DNA from 2 places in the Bacillus sp. FJAT-42376 genome. Region 2 is predicted to be linked to the other one. Evidence: riboswitches for the same ligand, from Rfam matches in the RefSeq annotation. Region 2 holds a riboswitch; the other holds the start of a gene.
What was found. Region 2 has a riboswitch for lysine ahead of CEF21_RS16600 (aspartate kinase). Riboswitches for the same ligand answer to the same signal wherever they lie in the genome.

Region 1: it holds a riboswitch for lysine, as region 2 does, so the genes downstream of both, CEF21_RS19320 (amino acid permease) here and CEF21_RS16600 (aspartate kinase) in region 2, are expected to answer to the same signal.

The regions. Positions count from the first base shown of each region.
Region 1 is NZ_CP033906.1:3,827,493-3,843,507, reverse strand. Features, by position in the region: gene CEF21_RS19370 (SDR family NAD(P)-dependent oxidoreductase) at 48-797, opposite strand; gene CEF21_RS19365 (DUF3243 family protein) at 826-1,158, opposite strand; gene CEF21_RS19360 (VOC family protein) at 1,353-1,796, shown strand; gene CEF21_RS19355 (EcsC family protein) at 1,984-2,844, opposite strand; gene CEF21_RS19350 (YvzF family protein) at 3,013-3,189, shown strand; gene CEF21_RS19345 (GNAT family N-acetyltransferase) at 3,201-3,746, shown strand; gene fumC (class II fumarate hydratase) at 3,777-5,156, shown strand; gene CEF21_RS19335 (UDP-N-acetylmuramoyl-L-alanyl-D-glutamate--2,6-diaminopimelate ligase) at 5,779-7,257, shown strand; gene CEF21_RS19330 (D-alanyl-D-alanine carboxypeptidase family protein) at 7,454-8,629, shown strand; gene CEF21_RS19325 (cation:dicarboxylate symporter family transporter) at 8,870-10,123, shown strand; gene CEF21_RS19320 (amino acid permease) at 10,675-12,090, opposite strand; lysine riboswitch at 12,211-12,389, opposite strand; gene CEF21_RS19315 (twin-arginine translocase TatA/TatE family subunit) at 12,603-12,797, shown strand; gene CEF21_RS19310 (DUF6612 family protein) at 13,017-13,913, opposite strand; cyclic di-AMP (ydaO/yuaA leader) riboswitch at 14,121-14,260, shown strand; gene CEF21_RS19305 (dicarboxylate/amino acid:cation symporter) at 14,473-15,720, shown strand; gene uptA (undecaprenyl phosphate transporter UptA) at 15,860-16,015, shown strand, end outside.
Region 2 is NZ_CP033906.1:3,296,087-3,312,101, forward strand. Features, by position in the region: gene CEF21_RS16550 (XTP/dITP diphosphatase) at 1-437, opposite strand, end outside; gene rph (ribonuclease PH) at 443-1,201, opposite strand; gene CEF21_RS16560 (GerMN domain-containing protein) at 1,318-2,394, opposite strand; gene racE (glutamate racemase) at 2,515-3,330, opposite strand; gene CEF21_RS16570 (MarR family winged helix-turn-helix transcriptional regulator) at 3,340-3,789, opposite strand; gene gerE (spore germination transcription factor GerE) at 4,022-4,246, opposite strand; gene sdhB (succinate dehydrogenase iron-sulfur subunit) at 4,589-5,350, opposite strand; gene sdhA (succinate dehydrogenase flavoprotein subunit) at 5,347-7,110, opposite strand; gene CEF21_RS16590 (succinate dehydrogenase cytochrome b558 subunit) at 7,142-7,750, opposite strand; gene CEF21_RS16595 (YslB family protein) at 8,343-8,789, shown strand; gene CEF21_RS16600 (aspartate kinase) at 8,835-10,064, opposite strand; lysine riboswitch at 10,181-10,357, opposite strand; gene uvrC (excinuclease ABC subunit UvrC) at 10,423-12,195, opposite strand; gene trxA (thioredoxin) at 12,542-12,856, opposite strand; gene CEF21_RS16615 (electron transfer flavoprotein subunit alpha/FixB family protein) at 13,240-14,217, opposite strand; gene CEF21_RS16620 (electron transfer flavoprotein subunit beta/FixA family protein) at 14,282-15,055, opposite strand; gene CEF21_RS16625 (enoyl-CoA hydratase) at 15,139-15,912, opposite strand; gene CEF21_RS16630 (fatty acid metabolism transcriptional regulator FadR) at 15,935-16,015, opposite strand, start outside.

The DNA.
Region 1 (16,015 bases), 530 kb from region 2:
CAAGATTTAGGACAACAATTTTAGTTATGTCCCAGCCTTTTTATTCGTTACAGGGAGTATCCTCCATCAATGATCAGATTATGGCCATTAATGTAGCTTGAGTCCGGGCTTGCCAGGAAATAAACGGCTTTGGCAATTTCCTCGGGCGTGCCGAATTTTCCTCTTGGATGATTTTTTGCGGCTTTCTCATAGGCTTCTTCGTTTGGATAGAGACCTCTTGCAAGTCTCGTATCTACAGGCCCTGGAGAAATGGCATTTACCCGTACATTCCGCTTGGCAAAACGGGAGGCAAGTGATTTGGTTAAAGCAATGACACCTGCTTTGCTGGCACTGTAAGCAGGAAGGGCAGGAGGAAACTTTTCGCTGCCCACAATGGCCGCGTTGTTGATAATGCTTACTGGTTCATCTTTTGAAAAATATTTCTCTGCATGTTTAATCATAAAGTACTGTGATTTTAAATTGGTGCTGAAAAGTTTCTCCCAGTCGTCCTCATCAATTCTGCTGAGCGGGCCAATTGCTGCACTGCCGATTCCTGCATTATTAAAAAGGACATGGAATTCTCTTTGTTCCCCGCTGAAACGTTCAAAAAACTGCCGGACACTGTCTTCCCGGTCAACGTCTGTTTTTGAGAAAGTAATGGAGCCTGTCAGTTCTCCGTTTTTTTCTTCCAGCTCGCTTCCCCGCTCTTCATCTCTGCCCAGTGCGTATACATGGGCACCTTTTTCAGCAAAATGTAATGCGGCTGCCATTCCAATCCCTGATGTTGCTCCTGATATAATGACGACTTTATTTTTCAAGATACCCATCCTTTCTTTAACTGTCAGATTATCTGCCTTCGTCTTGAGCCATTTTTACAAGAAGATGTGAGAAGTGTTTGCGTTCTTCCTCACTCCCCGTTTTCCACAGTTCCTTCAATAAATGTTCTTCACGGTTTTTCGGTTCGGTATTATTGGCTAAATACTCAGCAGCCGTTTTTGCCGCTTTAGCCAGTGTGTTTTCGGATAATCCTAACTTCTCACCCTGCTTTACCTTGTCATGCAGAAATTGTTTGAAATGGTTAAAATCTTTTAAAATGCTGTCCATTTCTTCATGGCTCAGCTGGTCCATTTTCCCTTCAATCTTTTCTTCTTGCACCGAAGTATCTTTTTCAAAAGCCATAACAGGTTCACCTCCTGAAAGATTAGTATTGTTATAGCCTTCCTCCAAATGGTGTAAACGAAATAGCCTCCTTGAATGTGCCGGCAAAAGCAAGGGATGTGTTTTTAAAGCGATAGACTGACTGGCGGAAGGAGGAGAAGTCTTTTTGTCGAAATGAGAGTAGAAATGAATCATAAGCAGAGGAGGGGATTTTAGTGAATCGAATAAATTTAATTGCGCTTGGAGTTCGGGAAATAGCAGCATCGCTTAAGTTTTACCGGCAAATTGGTTTTGAAGCATCGGTCATTGGAAACGAGGAAGAACCGGTGATTGTGTTTTTTAAAAATCAAGGAACAAAGCTCGAATTATTTCCTCTCGAACAGCTGGCTAAAGACATTAATGAAGAAAATCCGCCTGAATTGTCAGCGGGGGGATTTTCGGGCATTACACTTGCTTATAATGCGAAGTCGGAAGAAGAAGTGAATCAAATGTTCGAGCGGGCAAAGAAAGCAGGTGCTGAAATAGCCAAAAAACCGCAGAAGACATCCTGGGGAGGGTACAGCGGCTATTTCAGAGATCCGGACGGGTATTACTGGGAAGTGGCATACGGCCCTGATTGGGAATTTGATGAATCCGACATGCTCATTATTAAAGATTAAGAGATGTTCAGGTTTCCGGTGTACAGCAGAGAGCACACGAATGCAGCTAAGATAAAGATAAACATATCGCCGGAGTGCCGCCCTCCCGTTTCAATCAGCATGAATCAAACTTCAAACGAAAACAGGGAAACGCTTAGGGTGCGTTTCCCTGTTTTAAGCTAACGAGACTTTGAGACAGTCCTTGTTTTTATTCACCAGATGGAAGGGCAGGTGTTCCCTCTTCTTCCACCTGGAGAGGTTCCTGCTCTGCTTGTTCGATTTCATCGAGTCTTGCAAGAATCCTCCGTTTTTGATACAGCATCGTTCCCGTTTCAGCAAGCTCTTTAATCATCGAACGATTGGTTAAAGCCCCGAAAATCATCCCGGCAACCGGAATCATTTGCAGCAGTTTTTTAATTCCGTATGTATCCCGATATGAATACATCACTTCCCTCCAGCCCTGCAGCTGGGAGAAGACTTCTTTTGAATGGGAGCGTGTATGATAGCCAGACAGCTCATTTAAAACCGCTTGTTTCCCTACAATATCCGCTGATGCAAATTGAAGGCATTTGACGATAAAGATCCGTTCCTCTTTTTTATTCGGATCGTACCCGTGCGCAATGGCTATTTCCTGAAGAGTTTTAATGGAAAGACCAAGAAGGACCGGTATATCAATTGCCAGTGTAAACATTCCTCCGAATCCGGTAGACGCGCCTTGTACAGTTGCCAGATTGCCTCTCGATTCTCTAATATCGAGACAGACCTTTTTCATGTCTTCGACAGAGACCTCTGAAACCCCTTCGATTGATTCGACTTCTACCCCGGACTGGACAGATAACTTCTTCAGCATCATTTTTTCCTGGGTTAGATATTTTCCTCCGGTTTGTACATAATTTCCGATTTCATCAAGAAGAACACCAATCTTTTTCTGGATAAAAGCAGGAGTGATCTTATCTAAAAGCTTAAAAGGAAGTCGGGTAATTTTTTCCCAGAACCACAGCCCCTGCTGATCTTTCTCCCATTTTTCAACTTCATGTAAGGATTGCTGCAGTGTTTGCTTTGAGTCCATCCTTGTGCCTCCTCTTCCTGTCAGTAAGTTTTAATACGAAGCAGGGAAATAAAAGTTTCATGCTTACCATTATAAAGAGCATTCCGCGCTGAAGAAAGAATCTACCTCTGGACATTCCCGCTTGTTCCCGTTACGATGTTGAAATCACAGGGAAAAGGAAGATGGATATTGGCACAAATACGTTTAATGGGAAGCAAAGAAGAACTGGATGTGATCATTCAGTCTTTTGAAAAAAATTATACCGTTTCTTATACATCAAAAGAGTATGGAAGAACAAATCCTAAATATAAGTATTCCAAAGATCAGCGCATTTACTTGGATTTGAAATTAAAGAATCAAAGCTGAGGGGAGTCTGTATGCGAAAAGAGGGAACAAAAATCCGCCTTCGCGAGCTTGAGGAGAAAGATGCGGAGAGCCTGTATCCGATCTGGTCTGACCCTGAGGTTGTCCGCTATTTGAATATGGAAGCGGCAGCGGCCATTACAGAGGTAAGGTCGATGATTTACATCCTTCGCTCGCTTGCCGGAAAGAAAAAAGCCTATCGGTGGTCCATCATCAGTTTAAAAACAAATGAGATTCTGGGCACTTGCGGCTTTAATGAGTGGGATGAAGAGAATGCAAGGGGTGAAATCGGCTACGAGCTGGGACGGAAACATTGGGGACATGGCTATATGCAAGAAGCCTTGGTTCTTCTTTTGGATTATGCCTTTACCTCTATGGGGGCTAACCGGATCGAGGCAAAAGTGGTCCCTCAAAATACGGTTTCTCTTCTTCTTCTTGAAAAACTTCATTTTCGTTATGAAGGCCTTTTAAGAAAGTATGAACTGATGAATGGACAATATGAGGATGTAAGGCTTCTTTCCTTATTAAGTGAAGAATTTCCGGTTATAGGGGATGCATAGGCGGGAATGTAAACAGGGGAGGGATGTATGATGGAAACGAGAATAGAAAAAGACACAATGGGAGAAATAGAAGTTCCGGCTGACAAGCTTTGGGGGGCGCAAACTCAGCGCAGTAAAGAGAATTTTAAAATCGGCACCGAAAAAATGCCGCTCGAAGTGATCTATGCGTTTGCTGTACTGAAACGCAGTGCAGCCATTGCAAATGAAAAATTAGGAAAGCTTTCTTCTGAAAAAAAAGACGCAATTGTTCTGGCTTGTGATGAAATTCTTGAAGGTAAATGGGACGATCAATTTCCTCTCGCTGTATGGCAGACCGGCAGCGGGACGCAAAGCAATATGAATGTGAATGAAGTGATTGCGCACAGAGGGAATGAACTGCTGGAAAACAAGGACATCCGGATTCATGCAAACGATGATGTAAACATGGGACAAAGTTCGAATGATACGTTTCCGACGGCTATGCATATCGCTGCATTAAAAGCTGTAAAAGAACAGCTGATTCCCGCAGTCGGACAGCTTCAAAAAACACTGACGGATAAAGCAAATCAATTTCAGGATTTGGTCAAAATCGGACGTACTCATCTTCAGGACGCGACGCCTATTACCCTTGGGCAGGAAATCAGCGGCTGGTCGTATATGCTTGAAAGATCAAAAGCGATGATTGAAGAAGGATCCTCACATCTTCTTAATCTTGCGGTTGGAGGAACAGCTGTCGGGACAGGGATCAATGCGCACCCTGAATTCGGCGATCTGGCTGCTTCAGAAATGGCTGACTACACAGGCATCCCCTTTATATCGTCTGCGAACAAATTTCATGCCTTAACCTCTCACGATGAAATCGTCTATGCGCACGGTGCTATTAAGGGTCTCGCTGCGGATGCAATGAAAATTGCCAACGATGTACGATTTCTTGCGAGCGGACCGAGATGCGGAATAGGTGAAATTTCAATACCTGAAAATGAACCCGGGAGTTCCATTATGCCTGGGAAGGTCAACCCTACACAAAGTGAAGCGTTAACGATGACGGCTGTACAAGTGATGGGGAACGACGCGGCGATAGGGTTCGCAGCAAGTCAGGGGAATTTTGAATTAAATGTATATAAACCGGTCATTTTATACAATTTTCTCCAATCGGTCCGCCTGCTTGCGGATGCACTCCGATCTTTCAATGTGCATTGTGCAAAAGGAATCGAACCAAATCATGAAGTGATTAAAAAATATCTCAATGACTCTCTTATGCTGGTTACAGCATTAAACCCTCATATAGGCTATGAAAAAGCAGCAAAAATCGCGAAGTATGCCCATAAAGAAGGAATCACGCTTAAGGAAGCAGCAGCAGCGTTAAATTTGCTGACAGAAGAGCAGTTTGATGAATATGTTGTACCAGAGGAAATGACAAAACCAAAATAAAGATGACAGAGGCTGGGACATAACTAAAATTGTTGTCCTTAAGCCGAATATTTCTTTTAAAAACGCTATGTTAAAGGATGCTGTTGTTTTTTTAACCCCTGTTGATTGAAGCGGAAGGCGTGAGACTCCTGGGGGACAAGCGGGACAGGTGAGACCCCGCAGCCGCAAAGCGGAGAGGAGGCTCACCGCCCGCCCCGCTGGTCGCTGAGCGCCTGCAGTGGAAATCAACAGCCAAGTTTAACAGAGTTTTTAAAAAAGCATGAAAAAAATAAAACCGAACTATTACGAAACTCTATACAAGAGTTTCAAATAATAGTTCGGTTTTTTTTCGCTATGTTAAAGCATGTAGTTGATTTTTTTAACCCAGTTGATTGAATCGAGAGCCTGTTAGCTGCAATCAACAGCTAAGTTTAACAGTGCTTTTTTAATAGAAGGAAACCTTTTGTCCCAGCCTCTTTTTTATATGGGTTTTTTTATCGGATTCTTTTCCATTTAATAACGGATATCCATCCCTTTTTTTAGGAAATAATAACATCAAAAAACAAGGCCGTATCAAAATGGATAGAAAAAGCGCTAAGGTTTCGAACCATGTGAGAAAGATAAACGAAGGAGATTGGCACCTATGAATTTGCACCAGTTACTTTTGGAATCATCCATAAGCACCGAACCGGCGCCAAATATGTGGAGGGCAATAGAGATATCAGGGATTGCATCCGATTCAAGATGCGTAAAGCCAGGAAATCTTTTTATGGCCATCAGCGGCTATGAGGCGGATGGCCATGAATATATTGACGCAGCCATAAAAGCGGGGGCAGCAGCGGTTGCAGGTGAAAGAAACATCACTCATCTGGAAGTCCCTTATATCCAACTGGGCGAAATCCGAAAACAAATGGCTAAGTTAGCAGCAGCGTTTTACGGTGACCCTCAAAGGAAACATAAAATGATCGGAATAACAGGAACAAATGGGAAAACGACAACGGCCTTTATGCTCAAACATATCCTGGAGACTGCCGGGTACAGCTGCTCTCTTTTCGGAACCATCGCAAATTACATAAATGGGAAATGGATTCCCGCATCTAATACCACACCTGACAGCCTGGAGCTTCAAAAATTGCTTTTCAGCAGCAGGGATGAATATGTGGTCATGGAGGTTTCCTCACATGGCATCAGTCAGCACCGTGTAGAAGGTATTGAATTTGATTACGCTCTTTTTACGAATTTGGACCGGGACCATTTGGATTACCACCATACAATGGAAGAATATTTCTCCGTGAAATCAAGGCTGTTTCAGCAGCTGTCCCCATCCGGTGCGGCATTTATTAATACCGATAGCATATGGGGACAAAGGCTTGTGAATACCATTAGGGACACAGGCAAAGAGTGTTTTACTTTCGGTGAAGGAATCGATTGTGATCTTCGGCTTTCAGATTGGAAAACGAGTACGTTTCCTGCAGCTATCTTCAGCGAAACAGAAAACAGAGGCCATTTTATTCAGCTTTCCATTCCTGGCCTTCATAACATCTTTAATGCCGGACTGGCTTTTCTGAGCGCCTTGAAAATGGGACTCGATGAAAGAGGGATTCAGGACGCCCTTATGACATTTCCCGGAGTTCCCGGAAGGAATGAAATATATAAAAAAGATCATCAGCCTACATTTGTGGTGGATTACGCCCATACGGCAGATGCTTTGCTTCACTGTCTGAAAACGGCAAGAGAATGCGGAGCAGTAAACGTCTATCACGTTTTTGGATTCAGGGGGGGAAGAGATGAATCAAAACGGTGGGAGATGGTGAAACTGTCCTCTGAATTAAGCGACCGGTATATTCTGACTCTGGATGATTTGAATGGGACAAAAGAGGAGGATATGACGGCTGAACTAGAAAATCTCCAGAACCAGTTCGGCAATGAAAAGGGCTCTGTTATGCGGGACCGTACACTGGCTATTCAGCACATGATGAGTCTTTCGACTCCGGAGGATTGGATTGTAGTAACTGGAAAAGGGGCGGAAGCCTATCAGCAAACCTTTGAATTGCCTGCAGCCACTGACGGTGAGGCAATCCGATATATACAAGGGCAGAATGCAGGACGGAAATTTGAATAAAACTTGAATATTTTATTGGAATAGGAACTCGGCTTTTTTAAGTGCGGTTCCTATTTCGTTCGTTAGAACTATTTCCATATATTGATTCTGCGTGAAAGAATATGCATTCTGTTCTATATATTTACATTGTTTTCAAAAAAGTAAGCTGATATTCTACTGGAGAAAAAGCGAACGGTATAGACAAGGAGAATAAGTCATGAAGCGGTTTCTGCATTTGATCATTGCCATTTTTACTTTATCTGTTATAGCTCATCCGGCAAAAGCAAACGGGAAAGAAAAAGATGATTTGCTTTTGAACAGCGATTCGGCCGTATTAATAGACGCTAAAACAGGTCAAATCTTGTATCAGAAAAATAGTCAGTCCTCTATGTACCCGGCAAGTATTACCAAAATTGCCACGGCCATTTATGCAATCGAACATGGGGATTTAAATGGAGAAGTGACAGTCAGTAAAAATGCCCGGAATACGGATGGAACAAAGGTTTTTCTTGAAGAAGGGGAAAAAGTGACGCTGGAGCGGCTCATTCAGGGAATGCTGATTAATTCGGGAAATGATGCGGCTGTAGCGATTGCAGAGCATCTAAGCGGCAGTGTGAGCGGATTTTCTCATGACCTTAATCGTTATTTGCAAACAGAAATAGGGACGTCTAACACAAATTTTAAAAATCCGAATGGCCTTTTCGATCCTGAACACCGGACAACGGCGGAAGATATGGCTAAAATTACAAAATACGCGTTGAAAAATAGAGAATTTGCTAAAATATTTGGCACGAAATCGTTAAAGTGGGAAGGAGAAACGTGGAATACGACCATTTTTACTCATCACAAAATGATGATGCAGCAGCGTTATGATGGGGTAACCGGCGGCAAAAACGGGTTTGTTTCTCAAGCAGGGTATACGCTGGTGACGGCCGCAGAACGGAATGGCCTTAGTCTGATTACGGTTACAATGAAGTCCCCGAATGACCAGGGAACGTATGATGACACGAAAAAGCTTCTTGATTTTGGTTTCGGCCGTTTTGAAACAGGAGAAATCCGGCCAACCGCTACGCTGAAAAATGACCGGCAGCAGCCTCTTCAGCTGAATCATGCGGTGTACTATACAAAGCATAAAGGGGAGCATATTACTTCAGAGGTAAGCAAGGCAAATGAACTCTTTGTTAAAGGAGAAGACGGAAGGAAGCTGGCCTCCGCTAAACTGGAATCAGCGGTACCCGATGGTCAGGGGATAACCCCGGCGCTAAAGCGGGATGAAATGGAAAAAGATGAAGCGCTCATGAAAGGTCATTTTTTTATCGCGGTTCTAATGGCCTTTCTTCTTGTAATCGGAGTCGGAGGAGCGGTTTTTCTGCAGACGAAGAAATGGCAGTGAAGGCAGGAAGGGGATCCGCTTTTCAAAATTATTTCTGAATACAAGTAAGGAAACCTGATAATCTCGGTTTCTCTTTCTGAATTGTGAAAATTATGTCGAAATTTGTATTGTAAAAAAACAAATTATCATATAAGATAGTGTACTATCAGCGTGCACTAATCTTTTTGTCCGAATCTAAACCCTTATTTCCCATTTTCTTCTTTTTTTGGATTAATTATCATAGTAAAGGGGTTGTTCTATGTGAAAAAAATCAGTTTAGCATGGCAAATATTAATAGGACTTGCACTTGGGATAGCGGTAGGGGCCATATTCTATGGAAATCCGGCTATTGTAAGCTATTTGCAGCCTATTGGAGATATTTTTCTTCGATTAATTAAAATGATCGTGATTCCAATCGTGATCTCGAGCATTATCGTTGGTGTTGCAAGCGTTGGAGACACAAAAAAGCTCGGAAAGCTTGGCGGTAAAACGATTATATATTTTGAAATCATTACAACCATTGCGATTGTTATAGGATTGCTTTCAGCCAATATTTTTCAGCCCGGAGCGGGAGTTGACAAAAACGGGCTTGAAAAAACCGATATTTCGAGTTACGTGGATACAGCTGAAGGGGTAGAAAGCCATGGATTTGCCGATACATTTGTCAATATTGTCCCTTCCAATATATTTAAAGCCTTCGTAGAAGGAGACATGCTTGCGATTATTTTCTTCTCCGTTATGTTCGGATTAGGGGTAGCAGCAGTAGGAGAACGCGGCAAACCAGTGCTCGCCTTTTTCCAGGGAGCAGCTGACACCATGTTTTATGTAACAAACCAAGTAATGAAATTTGCTCCGTTCGGCGTGTTTGCGCTGATCGGGATTACCGTTTCCAAATTCGGACTTGATTCTTTGATTCCGCTGGGCAAGCTGATGATTTTGGTTTATGCAACGATGATTTTCTTTGTACTTGTTGTTCTTGGAATTACGGCGAAAATTGTCGGAGTGAACATTTTCCATATCATACGTTTACTAAAAGATGAATTAATATTGGGCTTCTCTACGTCGAGCTCTGAAACGGTTCTTCCCCGTATTATGGAGAAGATGGAGCGCTTCGGCTGTCCGAAAGCCATCACTTCTTTCGTCATTCCGACTGGATATTCCTTTAACTTGGACGGCTCCACGCTCTACCAGGCACTTGCAGCCTTGTTCATCGCTCAGATGTACGGCATCGATTTAACGATTACACAGCAGCTTACACTCATGCTTGTGTTAATGGTCACTTCGAAGGGAATTGCCGGCGTTCCGGGAGTTTCATTCGTTGTTCTTCTTGCGACTCTGGGAACCGTGGGCATCCCTGTAGAAGGACTGGCCTTTATCGCTGGGATTGACCGTCTTCTGGATATGGGGCGGACAGTGGTCAATATTATCGGAAACTCTTTAGCCGCTGTTGTTATTTCAAAATGGGAAGGCGAATATAAGCCTGTTCCTTTGGAAGAAGCAAAAAGAACAGCATAAAAATTACAGATTCGGTTTTTGCACAACATACAAAACAGGCAGCCATTTGCTTCATGAATGGCTGCCTGTTTTTTAAAATTTCCGGGTCTTTGGCTTAACCCCTACCCTTGTCAAAACGTTTTTCTCCGGAAATCAGATAAAGGAAGAGGCTGGGACATAACTAAAATTGTTGTCTTTAAGCCGAATATTTCTTTTGAAAAGGCGATGTTAAAGCATGTTGTTAATTTTTAAGGAGCGGAAGGCGTGAGACTCCTGCTTAGAGCAGCGGGACAGGTGAGACCCCGCAGCGGCGAAGCCAGGAGGAGGCTCACCGCCAGCCTAAGGATAAGCGAACGACTGCTAGCTGCAATCAACAGCCAAGTTTAACAGCGCTTTTGAAAAAAGCATAAAAAACAATAAAACCGAACGATTACGAAGCTCTATACCAAAGTTTCAAATAATCGTTCGGTTTTTTTCTTCGCTATGTTAAAGCATGTTGTTGAATTTTTAATCCCTGTCGATTGAAGCGGAAGGCGTGAGACTCCTGGACAGCTCCTTTATTCTTTTACTTGTCATGAATCCGTCTTAAGAGGCCTGTTTGCTTTTCCGCGGTTTAGCAGCGGGTAAACGATAAATCCTACAAGGAATAACCCAATTCCGAGGAAGAATGTAGTAAGGTCGGATGTTCCTGACACAATCACGTAGATACTGTACAGCAGAGCAAGAGAAGCAATGATTCCCTCTTTTACTCTTGACCCCTTTATTTCATTGAATGACTCGCCTTTTAGTACAAGTTTCAAATAATAGACGGACGAGACGAGATAAGGGATTAAATAGGCAAGTGTGGCCGAAGTTGTTAAGAATGTATAGGCTTCACTGATCGTTCCGGAAATAACCGAAAAAATGAAAAGCTGCGACATGATGTTTGTAATGGTTAGTGAAACTACAGGGCTGCCTTTTTTATTGTTTTTTCCGAATACCTTTGGGAAGATGCCTGATTTTGCAGCCTGGTAAGCCACTTCAGAACTCATGAGAATCCAACCTAAAGTGGAGCCAAACAAAGAGATTAACGCAAGAATCGCCATTGCAATTCCGCCGCCGTTTCCAAGAAATAGAGCCAATACATCCACAAACGGTTTATCGGATTGCATCAATTCGTCTTTTGGAATAACACCCATTGTCAGCAATGTTGTAATCATGTAAATAGATAAAGCCACAATCAGTCCGAAAATTGTTGCCTTCTTCACATCCGCCTGTGAACGGGCACGGCCTGAAAGAATAACTGCTGATTCAATCCCTACGAAAGCCCAGAGGGTGGATACGGCTGCCAGCTGAACTTGCTTGAATAGTCCCTGAGGTTCCCCGGAAGCTGATTGTACATCAAAATACCATTGGCCTGTAGATGCTCCTTGAAAAGCAAACAATGCAGCTCCGATAAAAAGCATGAACCCAATCACTTTTGAAGCAGTGGCTGCGAAGTTAAGGCGGCCGGCTGCGTTTAAGTTGTTAACAAGAATGGTATGAGTGCCCCAAAGTAAAATGGTACATACGGCAAATGTAAGCAGTCTTCCTTTTTCAAAATCCTGCGGTCCGATGGTGAAAAGAACGGTTGAATCCTTCATAATGGGCAAAAATGTGGATAAATAGCCTGCAAAGCTTGTAATAATGGCCACGTTGCTGATCCAGTTTGCCACCCAATAGCCCCATACCATGCTGAATCCGGCCATTTTTCCGGCCTTTTCAGATCTGAACATAGCTTTTGCGTAACTTTGCGGGCCACCGGTAAGTTCCGGTTTCCTTATGGAAAGATTACCGAATACAAGAGCGATCATCAGAACGCCAAAACCTGTAACGAGCCAGGCAGCGGCGACTCCCAGCGGACTGGCCATTTGGGCTAATGTGCTTGGAAGCATGAAAATACCGGAGCCCACCATATTTCCGATAACGAAAGCAGACAGAAGCCAGAAGCCCCATTTTTTTTCTTCCATATTAAAATCCTCCTAGTTTGTTCTATTTCTTATACTTGAGGAAGATGGATGAGATTATGTACATAAATAAAAACGCATGGAGCAATCCATGCGTTTTATATACATAGTCGCCTCAACCTATCTCCTGATAGCGCTCCGCGGGTGATGACTGCGGCAGTCCTGTATTTTTTTAATACAGGCCCAGCAAAAATGAATGTTGGTTTCAAAATTGCTTCGGCACCTTTTCCTTTCAGCAGTCATCACTAGCCCCAACGGCTTCAGACTGGTTACTATTAATCGGTGCAACCTCTACCTCACCGAGATATGGAGTGAGGATTTTGACTTATTTAATTGCGATTCTTGAGTATGATAATGCATTTTAATCCAAGCGTCAACAGGTAAAGATAAATTCCTTGAATTCCCTTTAATTGAGTGAACCGTCAGATTTTTCTTAGAATTAACTTGGAATTCTTAAGGAAATCGCCTATAATTTAGGCAAGAGTGACAAACTGTAACACAAAGGGGTTTTATAGATGGGCAGTTTGGGGTTTGGAGAAATTTTACTGATTTTAGTAGTGGCGCTGCTGCTATTTGGTCCGAAAAAGCTGCCGGAGCTTGGTAAGGCGGCAGGAAGGACCCTGCGCGAGTTTAAAAATGCTACACGGGGTATGATGGACGAAGATGATGAGAAGGCAGCCAAAAAAACAGAAGAACGGGCGCGGCCATAAATTCAGCAGCTTGCATATGCAGGCTGTTTTTTTGCACGCTGCTTTTATTTTTTCTTTCCGCCCGGGACCTTTTCTTCCACCCGGTTATCTTAAACATTCCCGAATAGGGCTTGGTCTAGCGCCGGGATTTCCCACTGTGCTGCCCATCCGCTTCTGCAAACAAAAACAGGGAGACGCTGTCGTCACCCTGTTTTTGAGAGCCTCCAGACAGCCCCATTCTTATTGCTGTTTTTTAGCAGTATCCATTACTTCCTTTGGAACAGACAAGCTGTTTAATTCGTTGAATTTGTCATACGTCCCATTCATTGACTGGTTCATCGTGACTGTTTTTCCATCCAGATTCGTGGTCATATTCAGATCAACCACGGATGCTTTTTGCAGAAACGTTTTTTTATCAATGGTGTAAGACATTTTTAAGCCGGTAATTTTGACGGATTCACTATTTGTTCCGAGAGCCGCCGCCGCTTCGTTGACCATATCGCTATATAGACTTAAGACTTCCTCTTTTGCTCCATCTATGGAAATAATATATTCATTCTCGTTTTCGGTCATATTCAGATCCTTAGCCACTTCTTTTAAAGACATAAGTTCATCTGTCGGCTTAGGCTGGCCTGTCATTAAGGAGCCAGGTGAATCCTGCATCATCCAGCCCGCCCCGTTTTCAGACGTGTAAGTAGCGTCTTCGGTCATATATGTTTCTGACTTAATCGTCTGGCCGTTTGATTTAAAGGTATCTGTTGAATGCATGACAAAAGGCTCGTAATTGCTTTCAGTCATTAATGTACCGGTTACATCCAATTTTGTTTCGCCATCATCAATTTTCTGATTGACGTTCATCGCACTAGAATAGCTTTTAACCTCATCATAAGCGGCAATGGATTTTTCCAATACTTGATCCGCATCCAATTTTTCATCCTTTGCCTCTGTGGCGGCAGGCGCCTCGTCCTCGGCCTCTTTGCTTTCAGCTTCCTTATTTTCAGTTGCCTCTGATTTGCTGCCTTCTTCCGTTTCAGCCCCTTCAGTCTTCTCTGACTTCTCGCTGCCTTGGGTTCCGCAGCCGAATAAAGCAAGGGAAAGCACCATGAATAGACCTAATAATTTTGCCGTTGTTCTCAATCATTCCACTCTCCAATTCAGTTTTTAAAAAAATCAATTCACTAGAATTTTCTTACCCTAACAAATAATGGATGAAACTACCGGAAGTCCCGGATTTATGATAAAAAATTCTATTAATGGGGAATATGCCAGTAAAAAGGCTCATGATTTAGGAAAAAATTAATAATTGCAAAATAACAAACGATTTGTATATAATGAAAATACAAGTCCATATAAGCGCTTAATCCCAATAGGGAGCGGGGGAACCATACAGTGCAGCGGCACTAGGGGTGAATCCTTTTTAAAGGTAGGACATTTCTCTTCGTCCGAATCCGACAGCTAACCTCGTAAGCGAGAAGAGATTCTTAACAGGAAAATCCTGTTTTTAGGCATTGTGACCTTATAGGCCGTGAGAGAACTCTTCTCACGGCTTTTTTGCGCGCTTTCCTATTTAATAGACATCTGCATCATTGGATGACGGCAAAAGCTGATTTAGAGCATGCGTTTGCTGTTAACTTATTTTGGGAAAAGATAGGGAGCTATAATAAATTCAAACTATTCGAACAACAGGAGGTAATCTATGAAACTGGCTACTAAAATTATTATTGGTTTAATCGCAGGTGGAATTGTCGGAATTATCTTGAATATTACATCCCCCGAATTGTTCAAGCAGCTGGATCTGTATCTTTTTACTCCGCTTGGCAAAATCTTTCTTAATTTAATCAATATGCTCGTCGTGCCAATCGTCTTTTTCTCTATTACATTAGGAGTGGCCGGATTGGGTGACCCGAAAAAGCTGGGAAGAATCGGGGGTAAGACCATTGCTTATTTCCTGTCTACTACTGCGATCGCAATCGTTATCGGTCTTGTACTTGCATTGGTTATTCAGCCGGGAAATGTGGGAGAGTTTAATACACAAAACGCTGAGTATAAGGCAGAGAAGGCTCCTTCTGTAGCTGATACCCTGCTAAACATTTTCCCTAAGAACCCGATTGAGGCCATGGCAAGCGGTGATATGCTTCAAATTATTGCTTTCTCCGTCTTTGTAGGATTTGGAATTGCCATGCTTGGCGAAAAAACGGCTGCTCTAAAGAAAGTGCTGGAGCAGGGAAATGATTTAATGATGTACCTTGTAGGCATTGTTATGAAGTTCGCTCCATACGGAACATTCGGATTAATTGCGACTGCAGTTGGAAGCCAGGGGTTTGATGCAATTAAAGCGATGGGGCTATATTTCATCGTTGTCGTCCTGGCCCTTGTCATTCATGCGTTCCTCACGTATGGCTCAAGCATTATGTTTTTAGCTAAAAAGAGTCCGATTTGGTTCTTTAAGGGATTCTCTCCGGCTATGACCGTTGGATTTAGTACTTCGAGCAGTAATGCGACTCTGCCGGTGTCAATGGAGACAGCGCAAAAAAATCTGGGGGTTCCGAAACAGATCAGCGGCTTTGTCCAGCCGCTTGGCGCAACAATTAATATGGATGGCACAGCGATTATGCAAGGGGTAGCCACTGTATTTATTGCCCAGGTATACGGGCAAAACCTTACCCTCACCCAGCTGCTGACCGTTGTGCTCACAGCCGTGCTTGCGAGTATTGGGACAGCAGGTGTTCCGGGAGTAGGTTTGATTATGCTTGCTCTTGTTTTAAACTCAGTCAACTTGCCGGTAGAGGGAATTGCCCTGATTCTTGGGATCGACCGTCTTTTGGATATGGCACGTACAACCGTTAACATTACTGGTGATGCTGCTTGTGCTGTTATTGTAGCCGAGTCCGAGAAAAAGAATGGAAGCCTGCCTCCAGATCAAAAAATGGCAGGAAGTATGTAATAGATAGTGAAAATGCCTGCAGTTTAATCCGCTGCAGGCACTTTTATTTTGGTTTTAAAGTTTCGCAATAAATGGTTGAATACTTGTCTGCTAACGACGTATAGTAGACTATAGGTCGTTGAGGACAAAGGAGTTCGTTATGAAAGATTTCATTTTTACGATATTGCAGGCATTGGCTGATTTAGGTTATTTCGGAATTGCTATTGGATTAATGATTGAAATCATCCCCAGTGAAATTGTTCTTGGATATGGAGGATATTTAATTTCATTGGATCGAATAGGATTTGCAGGTGCA
Region 2 (16,015 bases):
GTTTCCGTGATCAGTCCCTCAACAGATCCCTCGACGGTTTTTGTTTCTTTGCCTGGAGCAGCAATCGCCAGCGCACATCTGAACCTGCCCGTTCTTTGCTCCTTCTCCACGTCTTTCATATTCTCCAATACTTTTCTTATATTGGCGGCATCATCTTTTTCTTCCCCCGCATACCTCGCCGAATAAATTCCAGGGTCTCCTCCAAGCGAATCTATGGAGAGACCAGAATCATCGGCAATGACTGGCTTTCCGGTAAGCCTGGAGATGGTTTCAGCTTTCAGAATCGCATTTTCTTCGAAGGAATGGCCGGTTTCCTCTACGTCCGGAAGATTTGGAAACTCGTTAAGCGAAACCGTCTGAAATCCTTTCGGTTCAAAAAGAGATTTAAATTCTGCGGCTTTCCCTTCATTACGTGTGGCAATTATGATTTGGCTCACTTGTTTCAACCTTCTTTCTCAAGATTTTTGACAATATGAGAGGCCCAATCACCCAAAACCGATTTTTGATGTTCAATTAATGTATGTATACCCTCTTCTGCCAGATCTAAAAGTTTGTTCAGCTGATTCCTTGAGAAGGTTGCTTCCTCACCTGTTCCCTGCAGCTCCACCAATTCATTTCTGGACGTCATAATGACATTCATATCCACTTCCGCAGAAGAGTCTTCTATGTAATTCAAATCCAGGATTTCACCGTTTTCAGGATCAATTCCAACGGAAGTAGCCGCAAGGAAATCTGTTACAGGCAATTCGGTTAAAATATTTTTATCCACAAGCTTGCCAAGTGCAATCGTCATAGCAGTAAATGCTCCTGTTATGGAAGCGGTTCTAGTTCCCCCATCTGCCTGAATCACATCACAGTCAATCCAGATTGTCCTTTCTCCAAGCTTATTCAGGTCGACAACGGCTCTTAAAGCCCGTCCGATTAAACGCTGAATTTCCATCGTTCTTCCTGAAACTTTTCCTTTTGAAGATTCTCTTATGGTTCTTTGCTCAGTTGCTCTCGGGAGCATGGAGTACTCTGCCGTAATCCACCCTTTCCCCTGCCCTCTCATGAAAGGAGGCACTCGGTCCTCAATACTCGCATTGCAGATGACTTTTGTATTTCCAACTGTAATTAAAACAGACCCTTCCGGATGTGTAATAAATTCTGTTTGCATTTCCACTGGTCTAAGCTGATTTTTGGTTCTTCCATCGTTTCTCATCCAATAAACCTCCGTCCAAATAACAGGCATAGCGCTCCGCCTGCAATAAATAAGAGGCAGCTTCATAATAAGCATGCCTCTTTACTTTCCTCTTATAGTATATCAAAAATTCTGCTTTAAAAACTACCGGTGTTTACATTTACGGGACGGGCAACAGGCTTCGACAGTTTCTGCCCCTTCTCATTTAGAAGATCAGCTTTTCCGTCTACCGTTAATGCAACGGTTTCTACACCCTGCTGCTCCGTTAATGAAAGGACGATAGAAGTCAGAACTTTATCTGAAATGACTTTTTTCTCTCCATCCGCGCTGCCATAAATGGATTTATTAAAATCAAGTGTTACTTTCCCATTCTCGTACTTAGGCGGTGAATTTAGCTTCACTGTGCCCTGGAACTCATCCAAAAGTCCGCTTGTGCTTGAAGGACCTTTGAGCAGCTCATTAACGGCCGCTGTAATCGGATCCTTTTCCTTATTATCCACCCGTCTTGTTACGGGGACATAGTAAGTTCCGTTTTCAGTTTGACCCAGGAAATAAACGGTCACAGGATGCGTGTTCGTTATATCCGCAACATCTGCTGTATCCATGTTAATCCCGTCGCTTCTCCCCATTTCCCCGGAAATAGGCGTTCCGTTCACCGGCATTTCATTTAAAGGATGGCCGTTCACCCAGATTTTCACCTTCTTGACGGACTCAAATTGAGTGAGTGTCCAAGTAATCGACTGAAGGATTTTTTGTTCATCCTCAGGCTTATAATTGGCAAATTCCTTTGAAAAATCTGCTGTAGCGGTACCGTCTTTGATCGTAACACCCAGCACTTGAGTATCCGCCGGAAGAACCGCCCTGAATCCATCCGGCAGCATATTGCTGACCGGACCGCCATCGACAAGGTATTCCAGAACCTGTTTAGCCGCTCCTTCCTTTTTAGGCAGAGGCATAGCTTGAGAAACAACCATGCCGTTGTGATCGATTAAGTAAATATCTCTTGATACGGTTTGACCCTTTTCATCAGCGGCTTTTTGCCCCTCTTCTTTCTTCATCTCACCGTTTTTTGCATCTGTATACTTGACATCCTGCGGCGGATCTACTTCTTTCACTGCTTGTTCTCCTCCGCCGAACAAGCCGCATCCTGATAGTACAATAGAAGTAACAGCGATAGATGAAACCGCGACTGCTAACCTTTTGTTAATCGGCATGATTATCCCTCCTGAGGCTGTTTGTACTACTATGTATACGAGCCCCGGTTTATTTTATACCGCCCCCGCATAAGATTTTGTCCCAAGAAAAAAAGAGACTCCGAAGGAACAGAATCTCTTTTAAGATTGAAGGGCTTCTTCAAGATTTATGGTATGCACACTTTCGATGGCTTCTCCAAACCATTTTGATGCAAAATCCTGAAATAGATCACGAGGGCCTGTTGTGAAAAATTGATGATGCTTTACGCCATCCGTCTCATTTAAGGCTTGATGATAGGAAAGGATGGTACTGACTTCCCTTGCTGTTTCATCACCTGAGGAAATGACTTTTACTTCCGGACCCATATACTCTTCGATAAGCGGCCTCAAAACCGGATAGTGTGTGCATCCAAGAATGAGGGAATCCAGTGAAAGATTTTTAAGCGGGTAAAGGGTTTGCTTAACGATTTCCCTGGCGAGCTCCCCTTCAAAATTCCCGCTCTCCACAAGAGGAACAAATTCCGGACACGCGAGACTTTCTACCTCCACTGATTCTTTTAAAGCTTTCAGTGCTTCGACGTACGCCCCGCTTTGAATAGTATTCGAAGTCCCAATCACACCGATCCGCTGGTTTTTCTTGAGCTTAATCGCCGTTCTGGCTCCTGGCTGAATAACCCCGATGACCGGAATGTCCACTTGGCTTTTTATCTTTTCGAGAGCAATCGCAGTCGCCGTATTGCAGGCAATAACAAGCATTTTTATATGATGGGCCGACAGCAGGTAATTGGTCATTTCCCATGTATACTGCAAAACTTGCGATGCAGGACGGGGGCCGTATGGACAGCGCTGGCTGTCACCCAGATAAATTAATTCTTCTTTAGGCAGCTGCCTCATCATTTCCTTCGCTACAGTCATGCCGCCTATCCCTGAATCAATAACTCCAATCGGTCTATTCAAAAAATCGCCTCATTCTTCATTCATTTCCTGTTGCAGTTTATTCAGCAGACGTTCAAAAGTGAGCCTTTCGGACTCATCAAAGTGAATGAGAAGTTCATTCAAATAGTCCTGCCTTTTTACGATGACCTCTTCAATGATTCTTTCTCCTTCTTCAAGAAGATGGACCCTTACAACCCTCCGGTCATTTCCATCCCTGATTCGCACAACAAAATTTGCCTTCTCCATGCGGTCAACGAGATCGGTCGTTGTACTGCACGCTAAATACATGCGGCCCGCCAGGTCTCCCACTGTCATATCGCCGTAGTCCAGAAGCCATTGAAGAGCAACAAACTGCGGCGGAGTAATTTTATATTGGTTAAGTATTTCTCTGCCCTTTTGTTTAATATTCCCCGAAATCCGCCTGAGCGCCTTTTCGATATCCGCTACATGGCCATTTCCAGAAGGTTTATCTTTTATCATGCCCATACCCCGCTCATATGCATTAGAAACAATTATTCATACTGTTTCCCTCTGTTATTCTCCCCGTTTTTCTTTTAAATTGCAAGTCTTATAAAAACCTTTAGAAGAGAAGTTTTATCTTGCCGGACAGCGTTTTTCAGGCTGAAAAAATTCTTGAATTCCGGTAGCGGGCCGCCGTCCCGGTAGACATAAAAAAGCCGGCGGTCCTTTGGGAAGGCCGGCCGGTCCTGAATCAGAGCTCTAGTTCACCCATCCGAAGGAGCTCTACAACCGCTTGTGAACGCCCCTTGACTCCAAGCTTTTGCATCGCATTCGAAATATGGTTTCGAACTGTTTTTTCACTTATGAAGAGCTCTCCTGCTATTTCTTTTGTTGTTTTATCTTGAACCAATAGTTCGAATACTTCTCTTTCTCTTTTCGTGAGTAATGGCTTAGATTGAAACTCTTTGTCCTTCAATTATTGTAACCCTCCTTGCTAGGTGAGAGCTGTGCTTGCACGTGGGTATCCGATTAGTCAAAATATAGTATGTGCTTTTAAGCATAGCGGTGACTGAATTGAAGAATTGCAGCGTCCATTTTTATTATCACGCTTTTAGCATAGACTAAAGCCTTCCTTTCCGCTGCGTGGAAATCTGCATCCCTGTCAGCAAAAAAAGACCTGATGAACGGTTTCTTTTTCTGCTTCCCTATTCTTCCTCCATCCTTTGATAACGGCATTGAAAAACAGTGGCACGGCAATCCCTCTGTAAGAATGGAATGCACACAAAAAAACCAGCCGGATAATCGGCTGGTTTTATAGTCAGGCTCTGTCGCTTCCAAAGAAATTGCGGAAGGCCTGGAGATTTGTATCTCGGTTTAAAGCAGCTATAGAGGTTGTAAGCGGTATGCCTTTCGGACAGGACTGCACACAGTTTTGAGAGTTACCGCAGTCCTGAAGACCGCCGTCTCCCATTAAAGCATCAAGACGCTCTGATTTGTTCATAGCTCCTGTAGGATGGGCGTTGAACAAGCGGACTTGTGAGAGCGGAGCAGGTCCAATGAAGTTGGATTTGCTGTTTACATTCGGGCAGGCTTCCAGACAAACCCCGCAAGTCATGCATTTGGACAGCTCATACGCCCATTGGCGCTTTTTCTCCGGCATACGCGGTCCAGGACCAAGGTCATACGTTCCATCGATCGGAATCCACGCTTTTACTTTCTTAAGGGAATCAAACATTCTGCTGCGGTCTACTTGAAGATCGCGGACGACAGGGAATGTTTTCATCGGAGCAAGGCGGATCGGCTGCTCCAGTTTATCCACAAGGGCTGTACAGGACTGGCGCGGTTTCCCGTTAATTACCATTGAGCATGCACCGCACACTTCTTCCAGACAGTTCATATCCCATGTAATCGGAGTTGTTTTTTCCCCTTTGGCATTCACAGGATTTCTTCTGATTTCCATTAGAGCTGAAATAACATTCATATTCGGCCGGTACTCAAGCTCAAATTCCTCATCATAAGGAGCGGCTTCAGGAGAATCCTGGCGCGAAATTACAAAACGAATGGTTTTTTTCTCACTCATGCTTTTGCTCCTTTCTTCTTGGAATAATCCCTTTTCCTAGGTGCAATCAGGGATGTATCCACTTCTTCGTAGTGGAGTGCAGGCGCTTCGTGGTCGCCGGTGAATTTCGCCATTGTTGTTTTCAGGAAGTCTTCATCATTCCGTTCAGGAAAGTCAGGCTTGTAATGGGCACCGCGGCTTTCATTACGGTTATATGCACCGAGTACAATCGTACGGGAAAGATTGAGCATATTTTTCAGCTGGCGGGTAAAGGCAGCCCCCTGATTGCTCCATTTTGCCGTATCGTTAATATTGATGCGGTCATAGCGCTGGATCAATTCCTGAATTTTCTCGTCTGTTTCCAGAAGTTTATCGTTGTAGCGGACTACCGTCGCATTTGCGGTCATCCATTCGCCAAGCTCTCTGTGAAGAACATAAGCATTTTCATTTCCGTCCATGCTCATAATTCCTTCCCATTTCGCCTGCTCTTCTTTTTCATGCCGTTCAAATACGCTGGAAGGCATATCCTCTGCATAGCTTTCAAGTCCTTGAATATATCTCGCAGCGCTCGGACCCGCTACCATTCCTCCGTAAATCGCAGAAAGAAGGGAGTTAGCCCCAAGACGGTTGGCTCCATGCATGGAGTAGTCACATTCACCCGCTGCGAACAATCCCGGAATGTTGGTCATCTGGTCATAATCAACCCATAAACCGCCCATTGAATAATGAACAGCAGGGAATATTTTCATCGGAACTTTACGCGGATCGTCTCCCATGAATTTTTCATAGATTTCTATAATTCCGCCAAGCTTGATATCAAGCTCTTTCGGATCCTTATGGGAAAGATCCAGATAAACCATGTTTTCTCCGTTGATGCCAAGCTTCTGATTCACACATACATCGAAAATTTCTCTTGTGGCAATATCCCTCGGTACAAGGTTGCCGTACGCAGGATATTTTTCTTCAAGGAAATACCAAGGCTTCCCGTCCTTATACGTCCACACGCGTCCGCCTTCACCGCGGGCTGATTCACTCATCAGACGCAGCTTATCATCTCCAGGGATGGCCGTCGGATGGATCTGGATAAATTCTGCGTTGGAGTAGTATGCACCCTGCTGATAAACAATTGAGGCTGCAGATCCTGTATTAATCACAGAGTTCGTTGATTTTCCAAAAACAATTCCAGGTCCGCCGGTCGCCATTATAACAGCGTCGGAACGGAACGATTTAATCTCCATAGAAGAAAGATTCTGAGCTGTAATACCCCGGCATACACGGTCATCATCGATTACCGCTCCAAGGAACTCCCATCCTTCAAACTTTCTGACAAGCCCGGCCACCTCATAGCGGCGCACTTGCTCATCCAAAGCATATAAAAGCTGCTGGCCGGTCGTGGCACCGGCAAACGCGGTACGGTGATGCTGGGTTCCTCCAAAACGGCGGAAATCGAGCAACCCTTCCGGTGTCCTGTTGAACATAACGCCCATACGGTCAAGCAGATGAATAATGGAAGGTGCTGCTTCGCACATCGCTTTAACAGGAGGCTGATTCGCGAGGAAATCCCCTCCGTATACCGTGTCATCAAAATGTTCCCAAGGAGAATCCCCTTCTCCTTTTGTATTCACCGCTCCATTGATTCCGCCCTGCGCGCACACTGAGTGAGAACGCTTTACAGGAACCAATGAGAACAGATCGACACTGACTCCTTTTTCGGCAGCCTTTATAGTAGCCATCAGCCCGGCCAAACCGCCGCCGACGATAATTACACGATTGTTGTTCATCTAGCCCACTCCCTTGATTGACGTGTTCTCTTTATACGAATGCAAAGATTGAAGTAACACCTACATAAGCCAAAGCGGCGAAGATAGCCAGTGTTACATAAGTAGAAATAAGCTGCGAACGAGGAGTTACAGTAATTCCCCATGTAACGCAGAAAGACCAGAGGCCATTCGCGAAATGGAAGACAGTGGAAATGATACCGATCACATAAAATGCGACCATCCACGGATTGCTTAAAATATTTTCCATCATTGAAAAGTTGACTTCTGCACCAAACGCAGCCGCAATTCTTGTTTCCCAGACATGCCAGGCAACGAATACGAATGTGACGATACCGGTTACACGCTGAAGGACAAACATCCAGTTTCTGAAATAGCTGTAGCGGGAAGCATTATTTTTCGCCGTAAAAGCAATATAAACACCATAAATAGCATGGAATAATAGCGGCAGGAAAATGATTACCGTCTCAAGCACAATCCTGAATGGAAGGCTTTCCATAAAATGAGCAGCATCATTAAATGCTTGTTCTCCCCTAGTAGCAAAGTTGTTAACGACAAGATGCTGAATCAGGAAGATTCCAACAGGAATAACCCCCAGCAGCGAGTGCAGTCTGCGCACCGCAAACTCCTTATTACCAGCCATAAATCCTTTACCCCCTAATCAAAGTTAATCTAGTTTTTATCGGGTTTCTCCTATCCCCATTTTCCAGCCTGGAACATGAGAGGATTAGTCATGGCAAGCTATTAAAATAGCATTTCTTCCCAACTTATTTCCCGAAATCGCTGTCTTTTTCACTCACTTAAAGGATTGTGGGAAGCAAGACTTTCAATCTGGTTTTCTATTATTGGAAACTTTTGACTAACCGCCGTTCCACCTTGTTATAAACTGATAAAATGTGACAAATTCATTTTACTCCTAACCTTTTGGAGCGTCAAGAAAACGTGTTCATAAATTATAATTTTCGGAATTGTCATCGATTTTAACAAAATTAATTTTATTAATATATTGAAATATAGAAGAAACTATGGATGGGCTCCTCCAGTAAAGGGGGACCTCTGTTATTTCATTGTCATCGAAATGTAAAAATCGGATAAATCCCTTTAGCGTGCGGAACATGGGCTTTCCTTGCTTTTTTAAAGCAATCGGCGCTTGGATCTTCCTTATATTTCATGTTAATCCCCCCTGTTCTTGATATATAATGAATTTTAGAAAGAGGGGAAAGAATATGAAAAATATCCGTAATCAGGTAGAAGCAGATGCATTGGAAGAGCTGCATGTCCCTGCATTTGGGCATGAGCTGCTTCGTGAAGTGCTGCTTCCTGAGATCCTTGGACAGGAATATCCGTCCATGCTTTATTGGGCTGGCAGAAAGCTTGCCAGACACTACCCGCTTGAAACAGCTGAAGAACTGCCTCAGTTTTTTGCTCTTGCAGGCTGGGGAACACTCTCCCTTATACATAGGAAACAAGGCGAAATGGAATTTGAATTGTCTTCAGACCTTATCGATGCGCGCTTCAAATCTCAGAAAGAGCCTTCCTTCCAGCTTGAAGCGGGATTTTTAGCCGAACAGGTACAGACAATAGGAAAACATGCGGCAGAAGCCTATGAACAAGTGAAGCGGCGCTCTGGAAAAGTGATGTTAACAGTGAAGTGGGACAAAAAAGACCAGATTGATGAGTAAGCAAAAAAACAGGCACACCGTCGGCTGCCTGTTTTTTTGTTTTTATTAAACGGATGCTCTTTGCCCGGACAGTTCGAATGCTTCATGCAAAGCTTCTACTGCACGAACCATATCCTCCTGTTCAATGACAGTGGAAACTTTAATTTCAGATGTACTGACCATTTTCACCTGAATCCCCTCATTCGAAAGAACCGTGAACATTCCGGCTGCCACCCCCGGATTGGAAACCATTCCAGATCCGACGATGGAAACTTTGGACAATCCTTTTTCAGATTCGATTTTCTTGAATTTCAATTGAGACTTATGGGTTTCCAGCACTTCAATCGTTTCTTCGAGATCATTCGTTTTTACAGAAAAGGAGATTGACGCATTCTCTTTATCAGTAAGACTCTGAATAATAATATCCACATTTACTCCATGCTCCGCAAGGGTAGAAAATATAGTAGAAAGGGTACTTAGGTTATTCGGAAGGCCGCATACTGAAACCCTTGTGACCTGATCCTCAAATGCAATGCCTTTAACAATTAAATTTTCTTCCAACGTACTTTCCTCCTCAATTAGCGTTCCGCGCTCATCGTGCATACTGGATCGAACTTCTAATGCTACGTTATAATTTTTTGCAAATTCAACGGCTCTCGGGTGCAGGACACCGGCTCCAAGGTTTGCCAGTTCAAGCATTTCATCATAGGAAATCCCATCAAGCTTCCGGGCTCCGCTAATAAAACGGGGATCCGTTGTAAAAACACCGGTCACATCTGTATAGATGTCGCATTTATCAGCTTTCAGCGCTGCGGCGAGAGCAACCGCTGTCGTATCTGAACCGCCGCGGCCCAAAGTCGTAATTTCGCCGTTTTCATCTTTTCCCTGAAAACCGGCTGCTACAACAATCCGTCCTTGTGCGAGCTCCTCAGAGATCCTGTCATCTTCGATTTTTGTAATTCTCGCATTTCCATGACGGGCTTCTGTCAGGATTCCTGCCTGTCCGCCTGTAAAAGAAACGGCATCATATCCTCTCTCCTGAAGAGCCATCGTCAAAAGAGAAATTGTTATCTGCTCGCCTGTAGTCAGCAGCATATCCATTTCTCTTTTGCTCGGTTTAGACGTAATCTCTTCTGCAAGTGAAACGAGCTGATCTGTGGTTTTCCCCATCGCTGATACGACAACCACGATGTCATGACCCTTTTCCTTTTCCTGAATCACCCTGTTTGCAACATTCAAAATTCTCTCTACAGATCCCACGGAAGTTCCGCCGAATTTTTGTACAATCAGTCCCACGCGTTATCGCTCCTTTGATCAATGTAAATCGCAAGTTCAAACGTTAGAGGCCAAAATAAAAAGCAATGAGACAGGAATCTCATTGCTTGCATAAACGAAAAAGTTCTTCGTCGATACAATGAGATAGCTCTCCAAGATTTAATCTTGACAGCCCTGCATTTATTCAATGCAAAACCAGAAGAACCAGCAATGGCACTCTTTCTTCTTCGGCGACGCTCCCCTTTCAGCATACGTAAACGGAATCCATTTTCCTGTTTATGCTTACTCTTGAAGTTCGCACCTCTATCGTCATTTAACGAACTAAACGACCGTATTAAATTAGTTTGTATTGTAGCAAACGTTTGGAAAAAGCACAAGGCTATTCTTTTAATTTTTCATAAATCAGCTCTGCCGTTGCATAAGGGACCCCCGCTTCTTTAATTTGTTCTACTGTAGCTTCTTTCATTTTTTTGACTGATCCAAAATGCTTAAGCAGCATTTTTCTCCGTTTCTCCCCAATGCCCGGAATTTCATCAAGTACAGAGGTAATGGCATTTTTCCCGCGGACCTGACGGTGAAAGGTAATGGCAAAACGGTGGACCTCATCCTGAATGCGCTGCAGAAGGTAGAACTCCTGCGAGTTCCTTTCGAGTGTTACCAATTCAAGTGGATCCCCAATCATCAGATTGGAAGTCCGGTGCTTATCATCTTTAACAAGTCCTGCAACAGGAATTTCAAGGGACAATTCATTTTCAAGGACATCTTTCGCCGCTGAAATCTGTCCTTTTCCTCCATCAATCACAATGAGATCCGGAAGCGGAAGGTTTTCTTTCAATGCGCGTGAATACCTTCTTCTGACGACTTCCCTCATCGATTCATAATCATCGGGTCCTGTTACTGTCCTGATTTTATATTTACGGTACTCTTTCTTTGCGGGTTTTCCATCAATAAATACAATCATGGCCGAAACAGGATCCGTTCCCTGAATATTGGAATTATCAAACGCCTCAATTCGCACAGGAACGGATATCCCTATTTTCTCACCTAGATTTTCAATGGCTTTGATCGTCCGCTCTTCATCCCTTTCAATAAGGGAAAACTTCTCCCCTAAGGCGATCTTTGCGTTCTTATGGGCAAGCAAGAGCAAATCCTTTTTCGCTCCGCGTTTCGGCTGGAGAGCCCTGATATTGAGCAGCTGCTCCGCCATTGCTGCATCGGCGCTGTCGGGAATCATGATTTCTTTCGGCAAAAAATGGCTGCTCTGCTGATAAAATTGGCCAAGGAATGTCAAAAATTCTTCATCGGGTTCATTATAAATAGGGAACATTGAAACATCCCGTTCGATCAGTTTCCCCTGACGGACGAAGAATACCTGTACACACATCCAGCCTTTGTCAAAGGCATACGCAAATACATCCCTGTCTACAAAGTCCGTCATCGACATTTTTTGCTTTTCCATTGTCGCTTCAATATGCACAATCTGATCTCTGTATTCCTTCGCTCTTTCAAAATCCATTGATTCCGATGCTTTATACATTTTATCCGTTAAGTCCGATTTGATTTCTTTATACCCGCCATTCAGAAACCGGCTGATATCATCCACCATTTTCCGGTTCGTCTCCGCAGTCACATCATAAACACACGGGGCCAGACACTGTCCCATGTGGTAATAGAGGCAGACGCGGTCCGGCATACTGTTGCATTTCCGAAGCGGATAAAGCCGGTCCAAAAGCTTTTTCGTTTCCCGCGCAGCCTGAACATTGGGATAAGGACCAAAATATTTCCCTTTGTCCTTTTTAATTTTTCTCGTAACAATGAGACGGGGGTGCTGCTCCCCTGTAATTTTAATAAAAGGGAAAGATTTGTCATCCTTCAGCATGACATTATATTTAGGATCATACTTCTTAATTAAATTCATTTCCAGAATGAGCGCTTCAATATTGGAGGACGTTACAATGTATTCAAAGTCCTCTATCTCATTCACAAGCCTCTGCGTCTTCCCATCATGAGAACCGCTGAAATAAGATCGGACGCGGTTTTTCAATACCTTCGCTTTGCCGACATAAATAATGGTTCCCTGCCTGTCTTTCATTAAGTAGCAGCCTGGCTGATCGGGAAGGAGGGCTAATTTTTCTCTAATCCTGTCTTTCATTTCACCACATCCATCCAGTCATTTGCCTTATATTGTACGATAAATGCACAAAAATTACTAAGAATAGCCTTCTGGCCACGAACCATCGGCTCCGTTATTTGGCTGATTGAATTATTTTGTCCATCCGCTCCGCTTTCATAGCCGTTCAGGCCGAGTATCTGGCCCTCGTTCCGGATTTTCTGGCCGTTCTCACTCTGTATCTGTCCGTTTCATTTATTCTGGCCGTCCGCACCGTTTACTGGCGGTTCTCGACGGGATTCTGGCCGTTGTTCCTGTTTTTCTGGCCGTTCTCTCGCCGACCATTTTAAACTAAAAAAAATCAGCCCCCAAAAGGGGCTGATTTTAATTACGCGTGTTTGCTTAGCAATTCAGCTAGAGCTTCTTTCGGCTGGTAGCCAACCGCTTTGTCTACAACCTCGCCGTTTTTGAATACAAGCAGGGTAGGAATGCTCATTACGCCGTATTTGCCGGCTGTTTCCTGATTTTCATCAACGTCAAGTTTGACGATTTTTACTTTGTCGCCCATGTCTTGATCCAATTCTTCAAGTACTGGTGCAATCATTTTGCAAGGTCCGCACCAAGGTGCCCAGAAATCTGCAAGAACGACGCCTTCTCCAGTTTCAGCAGAAAAGTTTTGATCCGTTACGTGTGAAATAGCCATCTTGTATTCCTCCTAAAATCTTAAAGAATATGCACTAAGTATAGCACCTAACCTTTGAGTGTGCTAAGATTTTGCTTCGATGTCATTATTCCCATTTAAATATGGAAAAACACCAGAATCTGATAAGCGTTTCTATTTAGTAAAGCTGCCTATCCTTGGGCTTGCGTTAAGCCTTCTCCGGGCTTCGCCACTGCAGGGTCTCACCTGTGCCGCTTCTCTAAGCAAGGGTTTCACGCACTCCGCTCCAGCCAGCAGGTGTTATCAATCTACATGCTGTTTTCCATATCCTTCAGTAAAGGCTGTTTTCATTTAATTGGTGGGTTATTCCCCCCAAAAAATCCCCCGGCATTACCCGGGGGATTTTATGATACGTACGCTTATGATTAAGAATGAACTTTCATTTTTTTGAACTCTTCCGTCAGCATCGGAATGACTTCGAAAAGGTCTCCTACGATGCCGTAGTCAGCCACTTTAAAAATGTTTGCTTCCGGATCTTTATTAACAGCGACAATCACCTTGGAGTTTGACATTCCCGCCAAGTGCTGAATAGCTCCGGATATTCCGCATGCGATGTACAGGTCAGGTGTAACCACTTTTCCTGTCTGTCCAATTTGAAGGGAGTAGTCACAGTAGTCCGCATCACATGCACCGCGGGATGCTCCAACTGCTCCGCCTAAAACGTCAGCAAGCTCTTTAAGAGGGTTAAACCCATCCGTGCTTTTCACGCCTCTTCCTCCGGCAACAATTACTTTTGCCTCGGAAAGGTCTACTCCTTCTGTTGCTTTGCGGATCACATCTTTCACAATGGTGCGCAAATCTTTAATTTCTGCCGCAACAGAACGAACCTCTCCGCTTCTGGACTCATCTTTTTCAAGCGGTGCAATGTTATTAGGACGGATCGAAGCGAAAACAATTCCTTCTGTGACAATCACTTTTTCAAAAGCTTTACCGGAATAGATTGGACGGGTAAAGACGATATTGCCGCCCGCTTCTTCTACGGCAGTAGCATCAGATACTAATCCTGAGTTCAGTTTTGCGGCAATTTTAGGAGATAAGTCTTTTCCTAAAGCCGTATGGCCGAATACCATTCCTTCAGGTTTTTCTTCTTCCGCCACAGCCATAAGAGCCTGAGAAAAGCCATCAGGTGTATAGGCAGCGAGCTTTTCATCTTCGACCGTTACAACACGGTCCGCCCCATAGTGAATCATTTCCTCAGCAAGGCCTGCTACTTGATCTCCAATTAAAACCGCAACCACTTCGCCGCCCTCTGAAACGATTTTCCCTGCTGCGATTGCTTCAAATGATACATTACGCAATGATTGATCCCGAACTTCTCCCAATACAAGAACTTTTCTTGCCATTATCATTTCCCCCTATTTCTCCGAATTCCCGAGTATACTAGACAACTAGTCTTTGATACGGCGATTATATGACCTTTGCTTCGTTTCTTAACAGGCTGACAAGTTCTTTTACCTGTGCGTCCAATTCTCCCTGAAGCACTTTTCCAGCTTCCTTCTTGGCAGGCATATAAATTTCAATGGTTTTGGTTTTAGGCTCTACATCATCTTCTTCCAGATCCAGGTCATCAAGTTCAAGCTCATCCAGCGGCTTTTTCTTCGCTTTCATGATTCCCGGAAGTGAAGGATAGCGGGGTTCATTCAGACCCTGCTGGGCTGTAATAAGAAGCGGGAGGGAGGTTTCAATAATTTCCGAATCCCCTTCGACATCTCTTGTAACGGTTGCTTTGCGCCCATCGATTTCAAGCTTTGTGATGGTCGTGACATAAGGAATATCCAAAAGCTCTGCAAGGCGCGGTCCAACCTGTCCGGATCCGCCGTCAATCGCAACGTTTCCGCCAAGGATTAAGTCTGCTTCTTTATCCTTCAAAAACTCAGAAAGGATTTTTGCTGATGTAAACTGATCACCGTCTTCAAGGTCATCTTCTGTATTGATTAACACAGCTTTGTCACAGCCCATTGCAAGCGCAGTGCGCAATTCTTTTTCTGCTTCTTCGCCGCCGATTGTGACAACGGTCACTTCTCCGCCTTCAGCATCCCTGATCTGAATGGCTTCTTCAATCGCATATTCATCATAAGGGTTGATGATAAATTCGGCTCCATCCTCTTGAATTTTTCCGCTGCTGATGGAAATTTTCTCTTCCGTATCAAACGTGCGCTTCATGATTACAAAAATATTCATTTCTCCATCCCCCTGTTTCGCATATCATTCCAGTTTAGTTGTATACGCTTCCATTATATAGCCGGGGAATTCTCCCCGTCCAACTATTCCCCTTTAAATTGAGGAGTGCGTTTCTCAAGAAAAGCCTGAATTCCTTCTTTTGCATCCTGTTTATCAAAAACTTCCCCAAAAAGAACGGCTTCTCTTTCCATCCCTCTATGGAAGTCTGCTGACTTCCCGAAGCTTAGAAGCTCAAGGACCGCTTTCATTGTGTTCGGACTTTTAGAAGCCATTTTTAACGCGAGCTGTTTTGCTTCATGAAGAAGCATTTCTTCCGGAACCGCTTTGTTTGCAAGTCCAAGCTTCGCTGCTTCTGTCCCGCTGACCGGTTCGCTCGTCGCCATCAATTCCAGTGCTTTCGCCTGGCCAACGTAGCGCGGCAGACGCTGGGTGCCGCCAAAGCCGGGTACCAGCCCAAGCTGCAGCTCCGGCAGGCCAAGTTTTGCATTTTCTGTCACCAAACGAATATGACAGGACATTGCAAGTTCAAGGCCGCCTCCCAATGCCGCCCCATGAATGGCTGCAATAACCGGCTTGCTGAAGCTTTCGATTCTTTCAAACAGCTGCTGTCCCTTTGCTGCCAGTCTCGAGAATTCAGCACCGGATTTCACAGTTGTAAACTCCTTAATGTCTGCTCCAGCCGAAAAGAACTTCCCTTCTCCGTGAAGTAAAATCACCCGGATGGAAGGATCGTGTTCAGCTTCTTCTATGAATCCCGCCAATTCCTCAAGAACATAGGAACCCAAGGCATTTGCAGGGGGATTATCAATTTTAACAGAAGCTACATATTGTTCTTTTTGTATAGATAAATATCCCACTGGTCATCCTCCTGAATAAGTGTTATTGATTGCTCCCGAAACCGCGGACAATCATATGATGAACCTGTCCGGCCAGAGCCACCAGGTCATACTTTTCTTCATT